Regions from separate parts of the Shimia sp. R11_0 genome, predicted to be linked through region 1. Evidence: riboswitches for the same ligand, from Rfam matches in the RefSeq annotation. Region 1 holds a riboswitch; the other holds the start of a gene.
The links. A riboswitch is a leader RNA that binds a small molecule or an ion and turns the genes downstream of it on or off. The one in region 1 is predicted to bind cobalamin.
Positions count from the first base shown of each region.

Region 2: linked by a shared signal. The riboswitch ahead of J7382_RS11035 (hypothetical protein) and the one ahead of J7382_RS15855 (DUF1636 domain-containing protein) in region 1 are both predicted to bind cobalamin.

Region 1 covers NZ_JAGHQY010000008.1:62,811-66,517, forward strand. Annotated here, with positions in the region: gene cobN (cobaltochelatase subunit CobN) at 1-347, opposite strand, end outside; gene cobW (cobalamin biosynthesis protein CobW) at 354-1,445, opposite strand; gene J7382_RS15855 (DUF1636 domain-containing protein) at 1,446-1,826, opposite strand; cobalamin riboswitch at 1,904-2,120, opposite strand; gene cobO (cob(I)yrinic acid a,c-diamide adenosyltransferase) at 2,161-2,778, shown strand; gene J7382_RS15865 (metal-dependent hydrolase) at 2,781-3,251, shown strand; gene J7382_RS15870 (Lin0512 family protein) at 3,248-3,595, shown strand; gene J7382_RS15875 (Lin0512 family protein) at 3,592-3,707, shown strand, end outside.
Region 2 covers NZ_JAGHQY010000004.1:364,584-368,290, forward strand. Annotated here, with positions in the region: gene J7382_RS11030 (thiamine pyrophosphate-binding protein) at 173-1,831, shown strand; gene J7382_RS11035 (hypothetical protein) at 2,014-2,316, opposite strand; cobalamin riboswitch at 2,435-2,635, opposite strand; gene J7382_RS11040 (sulfatase-like hydrolase/transferase) at 2,870-3,707, opposite strand, start outside.

The DNA.
Region 1 (3,707 bases):
GCAGGCAAAACGGCCAGCGCAATGCCTTTTTCCTGTGCCAGCGCGCGCACCTGTTGAATGCCATATTGCCAATAAGAGATGCCGCCAATGAGGCGGATCAGAATGGCCTTGGCACCTGACAATGTCTGTTCCACGTAAGTGTCGACAGACAGAGGGTGTTTCAAAGCTGTCAGATTGGCCAGCCGCAGCGTGGGCAAATCCCCGTTGCTGCGGTGCCAGCCCGCCGCGAAAGCCCCCAGATCACTGTCTGAGAAAGACAGCACGACAAGATCGGCCGGGGTTTGACCCAGATCCATCGGGGTGTCGGCCTCATCAAGGCCATGGCTTTCGCGAAAGACTACATGCATGGCGGTTTAGTCTATCAGAGCTGCGCGGATCGCTTCGACATTTACGTCACCCTGTTCCGCAATCACGACCATGCGCCCCTGACGACCTTCCTCTGGTTTCCAAGGACGATCATACTGATGCCGTACACGTGCGCCAACCGCCTGTACCAGCAGGCGCATGGGTTTGCCGGCAACCGCCGCATAGCCTTTCACACGCAAGATATTCTGATCTTTGGCCATTTTTTCGATTTTGGCGGCAAATGTGGCCGGATCAGACTGCTCAGGTACATCCACGACAATGCTGTTGAACGCGTCATGATCGTGGTCGTGATCATGATGGTGATGCTCATCGTCGTGCTCATGGTCATGGTCGTGATGGTGATGATGGTCTTCGTGGTGTGACGGGCGCGCGTCGATGTCATCCTCCGCGGCTGCTTCCAATCCCAGAATCACGCGTGGATCCACCACGCCTTCTGCCACTTCCACCACAGGCAGGGTGCGCGGCGCGGCTTTCAAAACGATGTCTTTCGCCTTGGCCGTGCCTTCCGGGCCAGCAAGATCCGGTTTGGTCAAAAGCACGATGTCAGCGCAGTTGATCTGATCCTGAAACACTTCAGACAGGGGCGTTTCGTGGTCCAGACCTTCATCTGCCTCACGCTGAGCATCCACCGCGGCGACATTGCTTGCAAACCGACCATCTGCAACCGCTTCAGCATCGGCCAGCGCAATCACACCGTCCACGGTGATTTTGGAGCGGATATCGGGCCAGTCAAAAGCTTTGAGCAGGGGTTTGGGCAGCGCCAGACCAGAGGTCTCGATCAGAATATGCTCTGGGCGCGGCTCCAGTGCCATCAGGGCTTCGATGGTCGGAATGAAATCATCCGCCACGGTGCAGCAGATGCACCCATTGGCCAGTTCCAGAATGTTTTCAGCAGGGCAATCCGGGATGGCGCAGGATTTCAGGATCTCTCCGTCGACACCAACATCGCCAAATTCATTGACGATGACGGCAAGGCGCTTGCCCTGCGGGTTTTGCATCAACTCCCGCACAAGCGTGGTTTTACCAGACCCAAGAAAGCCGGTGATGACGGTGACGGGAAGTTTCTCAAGCGAGCTCATTTAGGTGGTCTCCAGTGGGGGAATGCGTGCAATGCAGTTTTTGCGGAAGTGTGTGGAGCGTTCGCGCCAAGGTACGAGACCGTCAGCGGTGGCTGCGTATTTCGTCACGCCTTCTGCGACAAGCGCCACATCCTCTGCGCCGGTAAAGTTGCCGTAGATATAGGTCCAGCGATCCGCGCCACCGCGCAGAGTGATGGAGCAGCCTTGATTGCAGTTGGAAAAACATTCAACGCCGCGCAATGTCACATTGTCCGGCAGCTCACTTGTTCCCAAAGCCTCAAACAGTTGTGTGCCGGGGCGCGGCCCTTCCACATCTGTCGGCTGTCCCGCACGGCAGGTGGTGCAGACAAGCAGTTCGACTGGAGCGGTTGCATCAGCCATGGTCATCAGTCCCTTTTCAGGAACGGGGGCACACGGGACACCTTTCTTCAGAGCCCGACACCGAAACACCCCGTCCGGTTCATGTCATTTCCGCTGGCAGGTCTCCCGGCTTGCGGATTTCAGGGACATGCCCTGACGGGCCGCCGGCCTTCCCGGAGTGCTCCAGTGGCTGTGGCGGACCTTTCCGGTCACGGTCGCGGGGGCGGCTGCGCTTTGGGCCTTGACGTCAGGCCCGTTTCACATTCCCTTTTCACCTGCTCAAAACGAGCAGAAACCAGCGACATTCCGAATGGGCAATGATCGCGGCTGTGTCAAGCGCGAACGGAGAGGCAGCATGTCTGAAAACACGGATCAGAACGAGCGTCACAAGGCCAAGATGGCAAAAATCAAAGCGGCACGAGACCGTATGATGGCCACCAAGACCGAAGAAAAAGGCTTGATCATCGTGCACACGGGACCCGGAAAAGGCAAAAGCTCTTCGGGATTTGGCATGATCATGCGCTGTATCGCCCATGACATGCCTGTGGCCGTGGTGCAGTTCATCAAAGGCGCGATGGCTACTGGCGAACGGGCCTTTCTGGAAGAGCATTTCCCTGAAGAAGTCAAATTTCATGTGTCAGGGGAAGGTTTTACCTGGGAGACGCAAGATCGCGAGCGTGATATTGCCAAAGCAGAGGCCGGCTGGGAGCTGGCCAAAGAGCTGATCCGAGATCCCAAGAACCGCTTCGTGATGCTGGATGAAATCAACATCGCGCTGCGCAATGATTATCTGAACATCGATGATGTTGTGGATTTTCTACTGAGTGAAAAGCCTGCGATGACTCACGTTCTTTTGACCGGGCGCAACGCCAAGCCGGAGCTGATTGAGGCCGCTGATCTGGTCACCGAGATGACTTTGCTGAAACACCCCTTCCGCGATGGCATCAAAGCGCAGGCGGGGGTGGAGTTCTAGCAGTGCTGATCGCGCATCTCCCCGCAGGATATCTTGCGGCCAAGGGAGCGCAGGGTGCTGGCGCGTCAAAAGCGGTTTTCTGGGGCATTTTGCTGGGCAGTATCGCGCCGGATTTTGACATGCTCTGGTTCTTTTTTGTGGATAGCCAAAGCACACATCATCACGACTACCTGACCCACAGGCCGATACTTTGGGCGGGTTTGCTCTTGTTTGGGCTTCTACTCCGGCGCCCGTTTCTGATCGCGGTGGGGTGTGGCGCACTGTTCCATCTGATGCTTGATAGTATTGCTGGTAAGGTAAGCTGGGGCTGGCCGTTTTTTGAGGGAGCGACGACGCTTGTGACGGTGCAGGCGACGCAGGGTCATTGGATAAAATCCTTCATGGCTCATTGGACGTTTAAGGTGGAATGTCTGATCGTGCTTGTTGCTGTGGCAGTGTATTTACGGTCAACTTTTAAAGGAAAATCAGAATGATAAAACGCCTTCTGACCGAATTTGGCATGGGGACTTCGCTGCGCCGTCAGGATTATACCGAGGCGGCAAGTCGCGCGGTGAAAGATGCGTTGTGGCACAATTCGATCAACCTCGCAGAGCTGTTTGGCAAAGACAAATCGGAGATGATCATCACTGTTGAGGTCGCGGTGCAGCAGCCGGAACAGCTCGACACAGAGGTGATCGCGGCGATCTTTCCTTATGGCCAAGTCACTGTAAAGGCGGTGAAAGGTGGGCTGGATGTGCCGCGCACGGATGGCGGCAATCCGACCGTGATGGCCAATGTCGCCATTTCCGTGGCGCTTGATGTGGAGGATGTGGCATGAGCGAGCAGCGTTTCATCATCGAAATGGGCATGGGCAACGACCAATACGGCCAAGACTACACAAAAGCGGCTGCGCGGGCGATTGAGGATGCCATTCGGCATTCGTCGATTCC
Region 2 (3,707 bases), on a different contig from region 1:
CTGTCTTTCCGGCTCGACCCTCACTTCGCATGGCGCGACGCCTGTCTGGAGCAGAGGGCGCATGTGCGCCCCTCTTCTTCTCCACAAAGTGCCGCAAGGGCATTTTTAAAACGCAGCCCTTGTAACCCGCCAAACGCCCGCCATAACATCCGCGCGAATGACCAAAAGGGGAATGACCGTGCAAGGTTCAAAACACGGCGGCAAAGTGCTGGTAGACGCACTGGAACAACAAGGCATCAAACGCGTCTTCAGCGTGCCCGGCGAGAGCTTTCTGGCCGCATTGGATGGCCTTTATGATGCGGGGATCGAAAACATCGTCACCCGTCAGGAAGGTGGCGCCACGATGATGGCCGATGCCCACGGCAAACTCACCGGGGAACCCGGCGTGGCCTTTGTGACACGTGGTCCCGGTGCCACCAATGCCTCCTCCGGCGTGCACGTGGCGTTTCAGGACAGCACGCCAATGATCCTCTTCATTGGTCAGGTCGCAAGCGATCAACGGGATCGCGAAGCCTTCCAAGAGGTCGACTACCGCGCCATGTTTGGTCCCTTGGCCAAATGGGTGGCCGAAATTGACCGTGTGGATCGCATCCCCGAATATGTCGCACGCGCCTATCGCACCGCCATGTCCGGTCGTCCTGGCCCGGTTGTGCTCGCCCTCCCCGAAGACATGCTGTCATCTCCCTGTGACGCCGCCGTTGCGCCTGCAGCAACGCTCCCTTCTGCCAAAGCCCATGACGACGACGTCGATCAGGTTCTGTCTCTGATGCAAGCCGCGCAGAATCCTCTGGTGCTGCTGGGCGGCGGCCGCTGGACACCAGAGGCCGCACAGGCCGTCGGCACGCTTGCCGAAAAACTGGATCTGCCCGTGGCCGCAACCTTCCGCTGTCAGGACTATCTGGACAATCGCCACCCCAACTACGTGGGCGATGTGGGCATTGGCATCAATCCCCAACTCGCCGAGCGTGTACGTAATGCAGATTATATCTTCTGCCTTGGCGCACGTCTGGGCGAAATGACCACAAGCGGCTACACACTACTGTCCGCCCCAACCCCGACGCAGAAACTTGTGCATGTGCATGCTGATGCCAATGAACTGGGGCGGGTTTATCATCCCACCCATGCCGTCACCGCCGATGCCGGCGTGTTTGCGGCCCAGCTTGCCGCCCGCGTCGCCGATCAGCCTGCTGTCGCGCCCAGCGCCCGTGTGACCCAGGCCCGCGCCGATTACGAAGCCTGGCAACAACCGGTGGAGACCCCCGGTGCGCTCAAGATGGAAAATGTCATCCAGCACCTCAACGAGGTGCTACCCGATGATGCCATTCTCACCAATGGCGCGGGCAATTACGCCGCATGGCTCCATCGCTACTATCGCTATCGCGATTTCGGCACCCAGCTAGCGCCGACGTGCGGCTCAATGGGCTACGGTCTGCCCGCCGCTGTTGCGGCCAAGTTGGAACGCCCAGAGCAGGAAGTCATCTGCCTTGCTGGCGATGGCTGTTTTCAGATGACCATGCAGGAATTTGGTGTGGCCTGCGAACAGGACGCCAATCTGATCGTGCTGATCTCCAACAACGGCATGTATGGCACCATTCGCCTGCACCAGCAGAAGAAGTTCCCCAAACGGCCCAGCGGCACCACTGTGTTCAACCCCAACTTTGCACAGCTGGCCCAAAGCTACGGTGCCTTTGGCGCGGTTGCAGAAACAGACGCCGAATTCCGCGATGCGCTGGCACAAGCGCGCGCGGCCAACAGCCCCGCCATCATCGAGCTGCGCATTGATCCCAAGGCACTCGGTCCGATGGCCCAGCTCGAAGAGCTTGACAACTGAATGAAACAACTGTGCGGGGCGGCGTGAATTGTCTTAACGCCGCCCCGCAGTTTTTTCGGGCAAAACAACGCACCTGCGCGATACTGACGGGAAACCGACGCAATACCGACGTGCCATTTGGACCGTGAGAAAAGTTAAAACAGCCCCAGATGTGGCGCGGCGCCCCCGACCGGGGCAGCGCATTACACCATCCGACGCCGCGCTTTTGCCCCACCACGACGCCTGCGCTCGGGCATATCCAAAGACAGAACCTGCAGAGGATTCCGAAGCGACTCCCGCAGCAGCGCACAGAACGCCTGCACCGCCGGATCAGTATCTTCAAAAGCTTCCGCCATCTCCAAAGCCCGCTCCGCTTCTTTCGGATAGCCGACATTCCGAGGCAGTCCAGCCAACCACTGCAAATAGCCCAAAGTCCCGAGCTCTTCCGCTCGTCTTGGGGATTCTGTACGTGTTTGCAACGTATTAAGTGTGCTTTCCAACAGCATAGCGCCCTCCGCGCCTGCGGCGTGCCATAAAGAACAGCGATGTCATCGGCCCAGTTGGATCCATCACGATGTCTCTGCTGCCCAAGGCACCCCGCCTGGGTTTGAGTGACTGCGACGCGGGAACCGCGCCGGAGATGGCAGGTCTCCTGACTTACGGGTCATCACGCTCTTGAACCTTCCCAGGCAGAGGCCCAGTGGTATTTTTCAAGTACGCTCACCGCTTACAGTTGCGGGGGCAGTCGTGGCCTTGAGCTCTCGCTCGCACCACGTTCCCTTTTCAGCCACTCCCAAAAGCGGCACCATCAAAGCCCTTCTGCCACGCCATCTCTAACAGGTCCAGAAAAACTCTTTGCACCTGCAGAATTTCCGCAAACCCCACCCAGACCCACTAACGCAAACACCTGATGCATATTGATATTTTACATCAAACAAGATCTTTTCCGCGCGTAGCTTCACAAGATCAAACAGAGGGCGAGCGGCGCTCCAAACCATCGTCTGAGAGCCGTGAGTCGGCACAAAACAACCGCCGACTCACACTGATTTTGATCGAACCCTAGGTGCCAAAAAGGTCCGTCGCTCCATTATCAGACAGGCGCAGATTGCAAAGAGTCTGCTCATTGGCGCGCATGCGATCCGCAATCAGAGCCTCAGCTTCTTTCAAGCGCAAATCGATATAATCCGGATCATTCAATACGTTGCGCGTACAGCCTGGATCTTTCTTTCGATCAAACAGAAGATCAGGCGCATTGGGGCATCGCACTTGCAAAGCCTCCGCACCAAGGCGTGCAAGCAAGTGAGAGCCCCGAGCATAGTCGCGCGGCTCGACGCCCTCAGGTGCAGGCCAGTTGGACCGGAAATCAAACTCCCAGAACACAGCCTCCCGTGGTGGCGCACCCGCATTCTGCAATTGAGGCATCAGACTGCGTCCATCCAGTGAATTGCTGGGCTCAACGCCCCACAACTCAAGCAAGGTAGGCATCAGATCAATAGCCGACGTCAACCCTTCACAGACCTGGCCAGCTGGCGCACCTGGAAGCCGCATAACCAACGGAATATGCTGGCTTTCCGGGAAAAATCCACCCTTACCCAAAAGTCCATGATCTCCCATCATCTCACCATGATCAGAGGTTAAGATGACAAGCGTATTGTCCCAAACACCCAGCTCTTTCAGACGGTCCATCAAACGGCCGATTTGTGCATCCACCTCGGAGATCAAGCCATAATAGACCGCCCGAATGCGCCTGAAATCTGCTTCCGTCAACTCGTCCAGCGCCGCTTCTGCGCCCGGGACATAGTCAGAGACCCGAGTGTTGCGTTTCAAGAGCGAAATCACTGGATGCTTGGCCAATTCCTCTTCCTGCTCCGCAAACCCTGGCCCCTCTTCTGGCGCA